2 regions of the Prosthecodimorpha staleyi genome follow, and region 2 is predicted to be linked to the other one. Evidence: riboswitches for the same ligand, from Rfam matches in the RefSeq annotation. Region 2 holds a riboswitch; the other holds the start of a gene.

Region 1 (7,051 bases), on a different contig from region 2:
GAGGTCCCGCCCGCCACGGGCGGGCGGCGCTCAGAAGCTCGGCGGCGTGCAGGCGGAGACCAGGACCAGGTCGCCGTCGCCGACATTGCGGAAGGCATGCGGTCGGCGGCTGTCGAACAGATAGGCGTCGCCCGGGCCGAGCACGAAGCGCTCGCCGTCGACATCGAGCTGCATGAGGCCGCGGATCACGATGCCGGCCTCCTCGCCCTGATGGGTCAGCATGGTCTTGCCGGATTCCGCGCCCGGCCGGTAGCGCTCGTGGATCATCTGCAGCGCGCGGCCCGACAGGTCCGAGCCGACCTGCCGGTAGGAGACCGCGCCGCCGGCCAGTTCGGTCAGTTCCTCGGCGCGGAACACCACCTTCTCGCGTTCCGGCTCCTCGGCCGAGAAGAACTGCGCAATGCCCATCGGAAAACCCGACAGCACCTGCTTCAGCGCCGCCACCGACGGGCTGACCCGGTTCGATTCGATCATCGACACGGTCGCATTGGAGACCCCGGCGCGTTTGGCCAGCGCGCGCTGCGAGAGGCCGTGGCGGGCGCGCAGGTCGCGCAGGCGCAGGCCGATGTCGATATCGCCGTCCGATCCGTTCATGCGTTCAATATACGGAACGGGCTGAACAGCGCCAAGCCGTGGACCGGGCTTTGCCGGTCCGGTACTGTTCGCGATCTCGATCATGCGGCCGGAACCGGTTCCGGACGCGCGACATTCATGGCGGACGCCGGACGGATGGCGGCGCCGCGGGAGGTCCCGATGAACTACCAGCACCGCACCAACGATCTCGAAGCCTTCTGGATGCCCTTCTCGGCGAACCGGCAGTTCAAGAAGACGCCGCGCATGCTCGTCTCGGCCGATCGGATGCATTACCGCACCGATGACGGCCGCAGCGTGCTCGACGGCACCGCGGGTCTCTGGTGCTGCAATGCCGGCCACAACCGGCCGAAGATCGTCGAGGCGATCCGTGCCCAGGCCGGTGAGCTCGACTATGCGCCCGCCTTCCAGATGGGCCATCCGAAGGTGTTCGAATTCGCCTCCAAGGTGGTCAACATCGCGCCGGAAGGGTTCGACCATGTCTTCTTCACCAATTCCGGGTCGGAATCGGTCGAGACCGCGCTGAAGATGGCGATCGCCTATCACCGCGTGAAGGGCAACGGCTCCAAGTTCCGCCTGATCGGGCGCGAGCGCGGCTATCACGGCGTCAATTTCGGCGGCATCTCGGTCGGCGGCATCGTCTCCAACCGCAAGATGTTCGGCACGCTGCTGACCGGCGTCGACCATATTCGCCACACCCACGATCTCGCCCGCAACGCCTTCACCCGCGGCGAGCCCGAGCATGGCGCCGATCTCGCCGACGATCTGGAGCGTCTCGTCACCCTGCACGACGCTTCGACCATCGCGGCCGTGATCGTGGAGCCGGTCGCCGGCTCGACCGGCGTGCTGATTCCTCCGAAGGGCTATCTGCAGCGCCTGCGCGCGATCTGCGACAAGCACGACATCCTGCTGATCTTCGACGAAGTCATCACCGGTTTCGGCCGCCTCGGCACGCCCTTCGCGACCGATTATTTCGGCGTCTCGCCGGATATCATCGTGACCGCCAAGGGCATCACCAACGGCGTCATCCCGATGGGCGGCGTGTTCGTGAAGTCGAAGATCCACGACGCCTTCATGACCGGGCCGGAACACCTGATCGAGTTCTTCCACGGCTACACCTATTCGGGCAACCCGATCGCCTGCGCGGCCGGCCTCGGCACGCTGGAGACCTACAAGGAGGACGGCCTCCTGACCCGCGGCGCCGAACTCGCGCCCTATTGGGAGGACGCCCTGCAGTCGCTGAAGGGCCTGCCGCATGTCATCGACGTGCGCAATATCGGCCTGATCGGCGCCATCGAGCTGGAATCGATCCCGGGCGAACCGACCAAGCGCGCCTTCTCCTGCTTCCTCGACGCCTTCGAGCGCGGCATCCTGATCCGCACCACCGGCGACATCATCGCCCTGTCGCCGCCGCTGATCATCTCCAAGGCCGAGATCGACCAGCTGATCGGCACCCTCGCCCAGGTCCTCAAGGACTCGATCTGACGATCCGGGTCGGCGAGAGGTCGATTTCGCAAGATCTCCCAATGGCTTCCCCTTCTCCCCCAAGGGGGCGAAGGGGAAGGCGCCGAGGGGGCGGGGGGATGGCGAGAAGTCCAATTCGATGATCTCTCAAGAGCTTCCCCTTCTCCCCCTGAAGGGGGGAGAAGGTGCCCGCAGGGCGGATGAGGGGGACGGGATCGCAACCTACGCTGCTCAGGCGGTAGCGCCTCGATCTGCCTCGGACCGGTGGTGTGGAATCCGCTGCGGAATCCCCCCTCATCCGGCCTTCGGCCACCTTCTCCCCCAAGGGGGCGAAGGGGAAGGAGCCGCGGGGGCGGGGGGGATGGCGGGAGGGGATCTCCGGACGGCATCTTCCCTTCGCGCCCGCCCGGATGGCGGTGCGGCGCGCGCCTACCCGCCACGCTCCGTCACGGTCGCCCAGTCGAGGTCGAACCGGGCGAGGTATTTGCGCAGGCGGTCGGCGTCGTTGGAGGAGGCCTTGTCGAGACGCGAGGCGGCGAAGAGGGTCCGGCCAGCGGCGCTGAGGTTGGGGCTGTCGCGACAGATGCGGATCACCTCCGCCAGCTGGAAGCGGTCGAACGGGTCGATCCTGGCGAGCCGGTCGGCATCGAGCAGGCCGGCAAGCCGGGCTTCGGGGCCGTCGCGGCGCTGGCCGTGCCAGGTTGCCTTCAATCGGTCGATCTCCTCCTCGACCACCGCCTCGTCGATGCGGCCGCCCGGCGCGAGCGTTGCCATGCGGGTGATCGAGGCGCCGAGATCGCGGAAATTCGCCGACCACAGCGCGTCCGGCGACAGCGCGAAGGCCATGTAGCGGGCGCGCGCCTGCCGGTTGAAGGTGACGTTGACGCCTTCGCGCTCGGCGTGGCGCTTCAGTTCGAAGTCGACATTGGGTTCGATGTCCTCGCGCCGGTCCTTCAGGCCGGGCAGGTCGAAGGTCCAGAGATTGAGCCGGGCGAGCAGGTCCTCGCGGAAGCGACCGGCCGCCACGGCGGGGCCGAGATCGCGGTTGGTCCCGGCGATCAGCTGGAAGTCGCTGGCCGTCTCCCGGTCGGCGCCGACGGGCAGGAAGCGCTTGTCCTCGATGGCGCGCAGGCACATGGCCTGTTCGTCGGGACCGAGCTCGCCGATCTCGTCGAGAAACAGGATGCCGCCGTCGGCGCTTCTGAGGAGCCCGGCCCGCTCGGTCACGGCACCCGTGAAGGCGCCCTTGACATGGCCGAACAGGGTCGACATGGCACTGTCACCGCGCAGGGTCGCGCAATTGACCTCGACGAACGGCCCGGCGACCTGCCGCCGCGTCTTCTTCAGATCGTAGATGCGCCGGGCGAGCTGCGACTTGCCGGCCCCGGTCGGCCCGGTCAGCAGGAGCGGCGCACGCGAGCGCAGCGCGACCTGCTCGATGCGGTCGATCATCCGGTTGAAGGCCGGATTGCGGGTGGCGATGCCGGATTTCAGGAAGGATGTCGCCTCGATGGCTTCGGCCTGGAACCGTCGCGCGATCCGGTCGTAGCGGGAGAGGTCGAGATCCGTGATGGTGTAGCCGCCCGGCGCGCCGTCCTTCCAGCGCTTCGGCGGCGTCAGCTGGATGATGCGACCCGGCACATAGTGGGCTTCGGCCAGAAGGAACCAGCAGATCTGCGCCACATGGGTGCCGGTGGTGATGTTGACGAGGTAATCCTCGGCGTCCGGCTCGAAAGGATAGGCACGGCAATAGTCGTGCAGCGCGGCGAAGACCTCCTCGAAATCCCAGGGGTCGGTCAGATTCATCTCGACCTGACGCACCTCGGTCGCCGGCGAGGCGGCCCGCATGTCGGCCGCCAGCGTTTCGGCCAGTTCGGCATGGCGGGCATCCCGCAACAGTTCATAACGGTCGATCGGCAGGCTCGGATGGCAACACATGGCGACGGTCGGCCGCCACTTGTCGAAGCGCCGGTCGGCGCGCCCGGCATCCAGCACGGTACCGACGAAGCCGAGCACGACGCGGCGTTTCGAAGAGGATTCGGACATGCGCGGGCTCCGCCTGGGGTCCGCGAGAGTAGCCGGGAAACGCCGCCCGTCCAGCACTCCGGCGGCCCGGCCCGCCGGCCCGGAGCAGCCGGTGCCGCCTGCAGGTCTGCCCTGCGCGGCCGTCGTCGGCGCCGATTCATCGCCGCCTGCGCATTGACCATGCGGGTCGGCCTCGCCTACGGTCGGGCGTCACGGTCCTTCGCGATCCCGTCGCGAAGGCTAAGAGGGAATCCGGTGCGTCCGTCACGGCGGACAATGCCGGAGCTGCCCCCGCAACTGTCGGCGGTGAGCCGGCGCTCCACCAACGTCACTGCATCGTCCGGGCAATCCGGACGGTGCGGGAAGACGGGGCGCCGGTCATGACCCGCGAGCCAGGAGACCTGCCGTGGCACGAGAAGAACCATGGTCCGGGCGGGGTGCACCGGCGGAGGCTTCGTCGACGACGCGCATCCGCTTCCCGCGGTTCTGCGTCCGCCGCCGCGCCATCCTGCCGCGCTCTCCGCCGCAACCGAGCGGAGGGCTCCATGACGGACATCGATCGCATTTCGGCCACTTGGTTTGCCGCGTCGGGGCGGGCCGTCCGCCGCAGGCGCGCCGCCCGGACCGCCCGGCCATTGCCGACTGCCGTGCCGTCGACGGCGGACACGGCGGCAGTTCTGCTCAGTCTCGCCGCCTCGGCCGAGAGCGAGACGGATTTGCGGCGTCTTGCCGCTGCGATGACGCCGGCTCTGCCTGAAGCGGAACTGACCGCCGCGCTCGACGAGGCGGCGTGGCGGGTCGCCCGGCTGATCGATCTGTGCCTTGCCGGTCCGACGCGGCCGTCCGCGGTCACCTGACGGCGCCGTCGGCATCACGGCAGGTTCTCGCGGAACACCACCTCGGAGCGGGCCGGCTCGACGCCGTCCTGGGCCGGACGGCCGGCGCGGATGTTGGCGAAGATCGAGACGCAGCTCATCAGCGACCCGTGCGGGTTCTGGGTGATCACTGCGTCCATGGTGCCGTCGACCAGCAGTTCGCGCACCTCCGGCGTCAGGCCGTGGCCGATCAGCACCACGTCGCTGTCGCGCCGGGCCTCCTTCAACGCCTTGGCGATGCCCTCCGGGCCGCCCCCGATGCAGTAGATGCCGGCGAGATCCGGATGCCGGGCGAGCAGCATCTTCGTCTGCCGATGGTTCTTGGCCTGGTCGTCGTAGCCCTCGCGCAGGCCGACCACCTCGACGGCCGGATAGGCCTCCTGGAACATGTGCAGGAAGCCCATCTCGCGCTCGCCATGGGCGCGGTAGCTGAGGCTGCCGGCGATCATCGCCACCTTGGCCGGGCGCGGGCCGATGAAGCGGGCCATCAGATAGGCCGCGGTGCGGCCGGCCGCCCGGTTGTCCAGTCCGACATAGGCGGCGCGGCGGGCATGGCCGATGTCGGAGATCAGCGTCACGGTCGGCACGCCGCGGTCGGCCAGGGCGTTGACCGCCTCGCGCACCGCCGGATGGTCGATCGCCATGAAGACGACGCCGTCGACATCGCGGCCGAGCTCCTTCAGGTGCCGGCCGAGCAGGTCCGGGTTGAAGCTCTCGATGAAGTCGACCCGCGCCCGCATGTTGAAGCCGGCGAGCTGGTCGGCCGCCCCCGAGATCAGGCGGCCGAGGCCGGCCAGGAAGCGGTTGGTGCCTGCGGGCAGGACGAAGGCGAGCCGCATCGGCTGCAGCGATGCGGCCGGATCGGGCGGCAGCTCGACCGCATAGCCGATTTCCGCCGCCGCCCGCATCACCCGCTGCACCGTCGGCGCCCGGACCCCGGGCCGTCCGTTCAGGACGCGATCGACGGTCGCCGTCGAGACACCCGACAGGCGTGCCACATCGGCGATGCGCGGCAGGCGGCTTTGGCGCGGCCGACCCGGGCGCGGCGGCGAGGGGGGTAAGTCCGGCATCGAGATCCGATCAAAATCCATCAAAAACGACGTTTGACGCGTTACACGATCAATACATATCGTGGAAGAGGATCAAGAACCATCATAATCAATCATAACCTTGAGGAACGTGCCCATGGCCATCCTGACCCGCCGCACCATTCTGAAGTCGCTGGCTGCCGCGCCGGCCGTCGTCGCTCTCGGCCGCCCGGGTATCGCCCGCGCCGCCGAATTCGATCTGAAATACGGCAACAATCTCCCGGTCACCCATCCGCTCAATGTGCGCGCCCAGGAGGCCGTCGAGCGGATCGCCCGCGAGACCAACGGCCGGGTCCAGATCCAGATCTTCCCGAACAACCAGCTCGGCGGCGACACGGACATGCTCTCGCAGGTCCGCAGCGGCGGCATCACCTTCTTCACGCCGTCCGCGCTGGTGATCGCCACCCTGGTGCCGGCGGCGGCGATCAACGCGGTCGGCTTCGCCTTCGCCGACTACGACCAGGTCTGGGGCGCGATGGACGGCAAGGTCGGCGCCCATGTCCGCGCCCAGATCGCCAAGGTCAACCTCTACGCCTTCGAGAAGATGTGGGACAACGGCTTCCGCCAGATGACCACCTCGGGCAAGCCGATCCAGACCGCCGCCGACATGGCCGGCCTCAAGATCCGCGTGCCGGTCAGCCCGCTGTCGATCTCGATGTTCAAGGGCCTCGGCGCCGCGCCGGCCAGCCTGCAATTCTCCGAGGTCTATTCCGCGCTGCAGACCAAGGTGGTCGACGCCCAGGAGAATCCGCTGCCGATCATCCAAGTGGCCAAGCTCTACGAGGTGCAGAAGGCCTGCGCCCTGTCGAACCACATCTGGGACGGCTTCTGGTTCATCGCCAACGGCCGCGCCTGGAAGGGCCTGCCGGAAGACCTGCAGAAGATCGTCGCCGGCGCGATCAACGATGCCGGCATGAAGCAGCGCGACGACATCCGCAAGCTCAACGCCACCCTGCAGGCCGACCTGGAGGCCAAGGGCCTCGCCTTCAATCGCACCAGCCCGGACAG
Region 2 (7,051 bases):
CTGCGTGCCGTCTCCGCGCCGAGCGAAAGGGCATCGAGCCCGCGCCCGGCGAAGACCAGCAGCAGGCCGCCGACGGCCATGAAGGGCAGGGCGAGCCAGACATGCAGCATCGAGCGATCGTTGAGGGAACCGAGCATCCAGTAGACGATTTCGAGGGCCGCGAAGGGGTTTTCCGACAGGCTGAGGGCGAGCGCGGTCAGGGCGCCGGCGAGGCTTGAGACGGCGACCCCGGCGAGGATCAGACCCGACGGTCCGTCGCCGCGCCCGGCCATGGCCAGCACCAGCGTCATGGCGACGAAGCCGCCGGCCAGCGCCAGCAGCGGCAGGGCGAGCGGAAACAAGGCCGAGAGTCCGCCGTAGATCGCCGCCACCGCGCCGAGCGCGGCGCCCGGCCCGATCCCCATCAGGCCGGCATCGGCAAGCGGATTGCGCAGATAGCCCTGCAGGGCGGCTCCCGAGAGGCCGAGCGCGGCACCGATCGAGACCGACAGGATCGCCCGCGGCAGCCGGATCTCGCGCATCACGATCGAGATCACGCCGTCGTCGACGACCAGGGCCGCCAGAGCCCGCAAGGGTGCGAGTCCCGCCGCGCCGATCGTCAGCGAGACCGCCGCCAGGGCGAGTGTCAGCACGCCGAGGAGCGGGAGAAGCCAGCGCTCCGGCACCGATAGGGTCATGGCCGGGCCTCGATGTCCGCCGCGATGCCGGGTCCGGGAGCGCCGCTGCCGTCGGCGGCGGGCGGGCGGGCGGCCGCCATGCGGTCGGCGAGTGCGCGCAATTGTCGGACCGCTTCCAGCGTGAAGGGGCCGCCGCAAATGGTCAGTCGGTCGGGCAGTACAGTGACGCCGGTGGCCGAGCGGATCGCGGCCAGAAGGGCCGGGTGCCGGTAGCTGGCGTGGGCGAGCGCCGGGCCGCCGGGATCGGGAGCCTCTCCGATCACCGCATCGGGAGCGGCGACAACAAGGCGCTCCAACGGCAGCAGTCCGACGCCGACGACACCGATTTCCGCGGCCAGATTGCGCCAGCCGGCGGCGGCCAGGACCGCATCGACCAGGCTGTCGCGCCCGGCGGTGCCGGAGGCCCCGAAATAGACGGCGGCGAGCGGCGACGCGGCCGTCCGGGGGCGCGCCAGGACGGCCAGATCGGCCTCGAAGCGCGCCAGCAGGTCCTCCGCTGCGGCCTCCCGGTCCAGCAACGCACCCATGCGCCGGATGTGCCGGCGGATGTCGTCGAGGGACTGTTCGGGCGGAAACGCCTCGACGCGGATGCCCAGCCGCCGCAGCATGTCGAGGCTCTGGCGGGTCGTGTAGGTGCCGGCGAGCACGAGGTCCGGCCGGAGAAGATAGATCTCCTCCGCCGTCCCGCCATTCGCCGGAATCCTCTGCGCGGCCTCGGCCAGCGCCGCCATGGTCGGGTCATGGGCGAGCCTCGAGACGGAAACCAGCTGACCCGGCGCCGCCAGGAGCAGCGCCAGCTGATCCGTGCACAGATTGACCGAGACGACGCGCCGGGGCGGTTCGGCGGCCTCGAGGCGCACTGCGGCCGTCATGGACAGCACCATGCCCAGTATCGCCGCCGCTGCCGTGCCCCGCCGCATCATTCGGCCCGCCTCAGAACCGCGCCGACAGGCCGGCATAGACCGAGGCGCCGGGCGTGCCGTAGCCCCACACGGTCTGATAGCGCTGGTCGAGCAGGTTGCGGCCGCGCAGGGTCAGGTCGAAGGTGTCGGTCAGCCGGTAGGTCACCGTCGCGTCGAGCAGGAAATAGGCGGGCAGCTTGCGCACCGGCGAACTGAAGTCCGGCAGGATGACCGAATAGTCCGTGTCGCGCATGTCGTCGACCCAGGTTCCACGCACCGAGACCGTCGTCCTTTCGATCGCCGTCACCGTGGCGCCGACGGTCGCCTTGTGGCGCGGCACGCGCAGGAGCGGCGAGCCGTCCGCCTGTTCGGCTTGCGTGAAGGTGTAGCTGCCGTCGAGGGCGAGCCAGTCGAGCGCCTGGACCTTGCCGGCGAGTTCGATGCCGCGCCGCTGGCTCAGGCCCGGCACCTGCAGGTAGCGGTAGGCGCCGACGCCGGTATCGTAGGCGAACTGAATCAGATCCCGCGTGTCCAGCTTGAAGACCGTCGCCGAAAGGGTCAGCCGACCGTCCCAGAAACTCTGGTCGATGCCGGCGTCCAGGCTGCGGCTCTCCTCCGGCTTCAGGGACCGGTTGCCGTAGATCGGTGCGAACAGTTCGTAGGCCGAGGGCGGGCGGAAGCCGGTGCCCCAGCTGGCGCGCACCTTGGTGCCCTCGAACAGACGGTAGGCCGCCGTCGCCCGCGCGGTCGGATGGTCGCCGAAGGTCGAATGATGGTCGTTGCGCAGCGCGCCGGTCAGGGTCAGGCCGGCGATCGGTTCCAGCGAGGCCTGCGCGAAGGCGCCGGCATTGTCGATCGTCCCCGACAGACCCTCGGAAGAGCGTGCCGTCTCGCGCGCGTAGTCGGCTCCGAACGAGAAGGCCAGCATGTCGTTCAGCCGGAAGCTGCCGAGATATTCGAGCTTCGTCCGGTCGCCGTCGTAATGGCCCGGATAGCCGCCCCAAGTGGTGCTCTGGGTGTCGTAGTGCTGGATCGCCAAGGTGTTCTTCCAGCGCCCGTCCATCAGATCGAGATCGGCACCGACGCGAATGCCGGCATCCTCGCCGATGGTCCGGTTGCGCGGCGTGCCCTTGACCTCGTCGGTCGGACCGACACCCCAGACGAAATCGTCGAAGGCGCTGTCGTGGCGGCTGTAGCGCAAGGCGCCAAACACCCGGAATGCCTCGTTCAGACGCGTGGCGGCATTGGCCGAGAAGGTGGTGTTGTCGTATCCGTCCTTCTCGCGATTGCCGGCGCGGGAATCGGCCGACGAGATGCCGTCGGTCTTGGCCCGCTCGATCGAGATGTTGACCTCGCTGGAATCGGTCGCCGCCGAGAGGCCGTAGCGCCCGGACACGGTTCCGAAGGATCCGACCTCGACGGCGGCGCGGTGGCTGACGCCGGGACCGTCGGCCCGGCGCGTGGTGATGTCGATCACGCCGGCGACCGCCGTGCCGCCATAGAGCGCCGATTGCGAACCGCACAGGATCTCGATCCGCTCGACATCGCCGACCAGCATGTGCTCCAGCGCGGCCGCGGTCTGCGTCTTGGTCGGATCGGACACCTCGATGCCATCGATCCGGACCATGATGTAGGCGGCGTTGGCGCCGCGCATCATCACGGAGGTCAGACCGCCGGGACCGCCGATCTGGGCGAAATTCAAGCCGGGCACGCGGTCGAGGTAGTCCTTGACGTAGGTCTCCCGGGCGCGCTCCAGCGTGGCTCGGTCGATCACCGTGACCGCCGAGCCGACCTTGGCGGCATCGGTCGGCGTGCGGTTCGCCGACACCACGATGGTGCCGAGATCGAGCTTTTTATCCTGGGCGGCGTCCTGGGCCGACGCCGGCCCGCCGCATGCGCAGATCGCTGCGGCCGCCAACAGGGCGCGGCGGTGCCTGTTCATAGTTCCGTGCATTCATGCCCCCTTGCGGCCGCACCGAAGCGGCGGGCCGCAGCCGATCGACGGCAGCGCCGAGGCCGCGTCGGTTCCAACACCGGTGTCGCGCGGAATCGGGGGAGAGCGGAGCGATGGGCGGATAAGTCCACCCGCCTGCGGCCCGTCCCGGCACCGGCGACACGTCTCATGTCACCCGCTCGGAACGGCCGCGATCCGGCGCCCCACGCGCCGGGATCAGGAGTGACGGAAGGGGCAGGTCTCCTGGCTTGCGGGTCACGGCCTTGTCTCCCGCCTTCCCGACGGCGCGGAGGCCGTCAGTGGCTTCGGGGAGAGGGCTCGCCGCTCACAGTTGCGGGGGCAGCTGCGGATTTGCCGTGCCCGTCCGGAGACGGTCTCGGCTCACCGACATTCCCTTTTCATCCGTCTTGCGACGGAACCTCTTCACGAAATCGAGAGTGCGCATGGCGGCCGGGAGAGTCAAGCCGCCGGTCGGCCCATGCTCGCAGTCCTGCCGTGCATCGGAAGCGCCGGACTGAGCCGCGGATTGCGGCAGCATTGCCGAGGTGCTCATAAGAAAAGCCGCCCATTGCTGGGCGGCTTTCCGGATGCGATCGAACCTTGCGGTCCGTTCGGATCACTTGTTCTGCGTATAGGTGACCTTGCCGTCGGCACCCTTGTTCCAGGTGTACATCACGTAGTCGACGGTGGTGCGGTCACCCTTCTTGTCGTAGGAGATGTCGCCGAGCACGGTCTTGAAGGTCATGCCCGAATGCATCGCGTCGGCGATCTTCTTCGGGTCGAGCGAGTTGGCCTTCTCGGCCGCCTGCTTCATGATCTGCACGGCCGCATAGGAGTAGAGCGTGTAGGCCTGCGGATCGAAGTTCTTGGCCTTGAACTTGGCAACCACGTCCTTGGCGGCCGGGTTGTTGCGCGGATCCGGGCCGAACGACATCAGGGTGCCGATCACGCCGTCGCCGCCGATCGAGGCGAACTCGTCGTCGGTGATGCCGTCGCCGGACATCATCACGGTCTTCAGGCCCTGGTCGCGCATCTGGCGCACGATCAGGCCGCCTTCGGTGTGCAGGCCACCCCACATCAGGATGTCGGCGCCCGACGCCTTGATCTTGGAGACCAGCGCCGAATAGTCCTTCTCGCCGGTGTTCACGCCTTCGTACAGGACTTCCTTGATGCCGTCCTTGTTCATGAAGCCCTTGGCAGCGTCGGCGAGACCCTGGCCATAGGTGGTCTTGTCATGAACGACGGCGATCTTCTTGCCCTTGAAGTGCTGCTTGGCGTAGTCCGCCCACAGCCGGCCCTGCTGGTCGTCGCGGCCGCAGGTGCGGAACACGTTCCAGAGGCCACGCTCGGTGATCTTCGGGTTGGTGGCCGACGGGGTGACGGTCAGGATGCCGTTCTCCGCATAGACCTCGGACGCCGGCATGGTGACACCGGAGTTGAAGTGGCCGACCACCAGCTTGATGCCGTCGCCGACGAACTTGTTGGCGACCGAGACGCCCTGCTTCGGATCGGAGACGTCGTCGCCGACCGACAGCACGATCTTCTGGCCGAGGATGCCGCCGGCGGCGTTGATGTCTTCGACGGCCTGCTCGGTGCCGTTCTTGAGCTGGGCGCCGAACGCGGCGTTCGGACCCGTGATCGGGCCGGCGACGCCGAGCTTGATGTCGGCATGGGCCATGCCGGCGAAGGCCATCGAGGCCGCCAGGACGGTGCTGGCCAACCAGATCTTCTTCATGGAAATGCTCCTCTCCACAGTTTGCTCCAGGCCCTCGCCGATCCCCGATCGGCCGTGGGCCTCCTCCCATTCGGCGGTCCGAGGCCGGACCGCGTTGATCGCAGTCGCCGCCCTCGGATCCCCCGGGTTCCGAACCAGTCCGCGAAGGCCGGAGGCGCTTTGGCCGTCTGGCCGAAACGCCATGGTCCTGCCTTCGGATTTCGGCGGGGCTCTGTCCGGTTCCAGGCAGAAGCAGGCGCTTCTCTCCCAGCCCGTTATCCCCAGCCGACGGTCCCACCCGCTGGGGCGCGATCCTTGCCCGAAATCAACGAGTTGTCACCCGAAAAACGGCTTTCCCGGACGAATCTCGTGCGACGGTGAAGATCGCCCCTCAGACGCGGCTGCGCCAGCTGAGCGGGCCCAGCGGCGCGTAGAGCCAGTTGTATTTCGTCACCATCTGGCGCGTCCGCATCTGGCGGTATCCGATCGCCGCGAACACCTGCGCGACCGCCATGTCGACCAGATAGAATTGCGCCGAAAGAAGCGTGCCGCCGAACAGCGCGAAGTGCAGGTAGCGGACGACCGCGCCGAGCACCAGCATGTAGAGGAAGACGGTCCAGTAGGGCCGCCAGGTCGAGGCGCAGGCCTTGCCCGTCATCCAGGCGGCCCAGCCGCCCATCACCACCGTCACGGCGAGGAACAGCCGGATGCTTTCCTCTTCGTAGAGAACGCCCTGGAGCTTTTCCATGGGACCCTTACCGGTTGCGGATCGACATGCGATCCCCTGATCGTTCGACGCGGCTGGCGGTCAGTGGCGGCCGCCTTCCAGATAGGCAGCGCGGACTTCCGGCCGCTCCAGCAGTTCCTTGCCGGAACCGCTCATGGTGATGACGCCGTTGACCATCACATAGCCGCGATGGGCAAGCTTCAGCGCGTGGAAGGCGTTCTGCTCGACCAGGAACACGCTCAGTCCCTCGGTGCGGTTCAGATCGCGGATCGCGTCGAAGATCAGCTTCACCACCAGCGGCGCCAGGCCGAGCGAGGGCTCGTCGAGCAGCAGCAGCTTCGGACGCGACATCAGCGCGCGGGCGATGGCCAGCATCTGCTGTTCGCCGCCCGACAGTGTGCCGCCGCGCTGGTTGATGCGCTCCTTGAGGCGCGGGAACAGGTCGAAGACCCGCTTCAGATCCTCGTCCATATGGGCGAAGTCGTTGATCGCCGCGCCCATCTGGAGGTTTTCCATGACCGACATGCGCGGGAAGATGCGCCGGCCCTCGGGGGACTGGGCGATGCGCATGCGGGCGATCTCATGCGTCGGCATCCGAGAGATGTCGGCGCCCTGATAGACGATCTTGCCTTCGCGCGCCCGCGGGTTGCCGAAGATGGTCATCATCAGGGTGGATTTGCCGGCGCCGTTGGCGCCGATCAGCGTAACGATCTCGCCCTCGTTCACATCGAGATCCACGCCCTTCAGCGCGATGATCTTGCCGTAGTAGGTCTTCACGCCGCGGATGGACAGGAGCGGTTCAGTCACGACAGAACCTCCGCCTCGACGGCTTCGACTTCTTCATCCGAGACGCCCAGATAGGCCGCAATGACCTTCGGGTCGTTGCGGACGAAATCGGGCTTTCCGTCGGAAATCTTGGTGCCGTAGTCGAGCACCACGACATGGTCGGAAATCTCCATGACCACCGACATGTCGTGCTCGATCAGGAGGATCGAGGTGCCGTCCTTCTCGCGGATGCCGAGCAGCAGCGCATTGAGTTCGGCGCTCTCGCGCGGATTGAGGCCAGCGGCCGGCTCG

What was found. Region 2 has a riboswitch for cobalamin ahead of KL771_RS01755 (TonB-dependent receptor plug domain-containing protein). Riboswitches for the same ligand answer to the same signal wherever they lie in the genome.
Region 1: it holds a riboswitch for cobalamin, as region 2 does, so the genes downstream of both, KL771_RS20040 (hypothetical protein) here and KL771_RS01755 (TonB-dependent receptor plug domain-containing protein) in region 2, are expected to answer to the same signal.

Annotation. Positions count from the first base shown of each region.
Region 1 covers NZ_JAHHZF010000010.1:161,377-168,427, reverse strand. The annotation lists gene KL771_RS20060 (L,D-transpeptidase) at 1-2, shown strand, start outside; gene KL771_RS20055 (cupin domain-containing protein) at 31-594, opposite strand; gene KL771_RS20050 (aspartate aminotransferase family protein) at 754-2,076, shown strand; gene rtcR (RNA repair transcriptional activator RtcR) at 2,485-4,101, opposite strand; cobalamin riboswitch at 4,277-4,503, shown strand; gene KL771_RS20040 (hypothetical protein) at 4,626-4,937, shown strand; gene KL771_RS20035 (LacI family DNA-binding transcriptional regulator) at 4,952-6,025, opposite strand; gene KL771_RS20030 (TRAP transporter substrate-binding protein) at 6,141-7,051, shown strand, end outside.
Region 2 covers NZ_JAHHZF010000001.1:411,864-418,914, reverse strand. The annotation lists gene KL771_RS01765 (FecCD family ABC transporter permease) at 1-677, opposite strand, end outside; gene KL771_RS01760 (ABC transporter substrate-binding protein) at 674-1,561, opposite strand; gene KL771_RS01755 (TonB-dependent receptor plug domain-containing protein) at 1,611-3,521, opposite strand; cobalamin riboswitch at 3,750-3,971, opposite strand; gene KL771_RS01750 (branched-chain amino acid ABC transporter substrate-binding protein) at 4,150-5,268, opposite strand; gene KL771_RS01745 (DUF6867 family protein) at 5,639-5,995, opposite strand; gene KL771_RS01740 (ABC transporter ATP-binding protein) at 6,056-6,781, opposite strand; gene KL771_RS01735 (ABC transporter ATP-binding protein) at 6,778-7,051, opposite strand, start outside.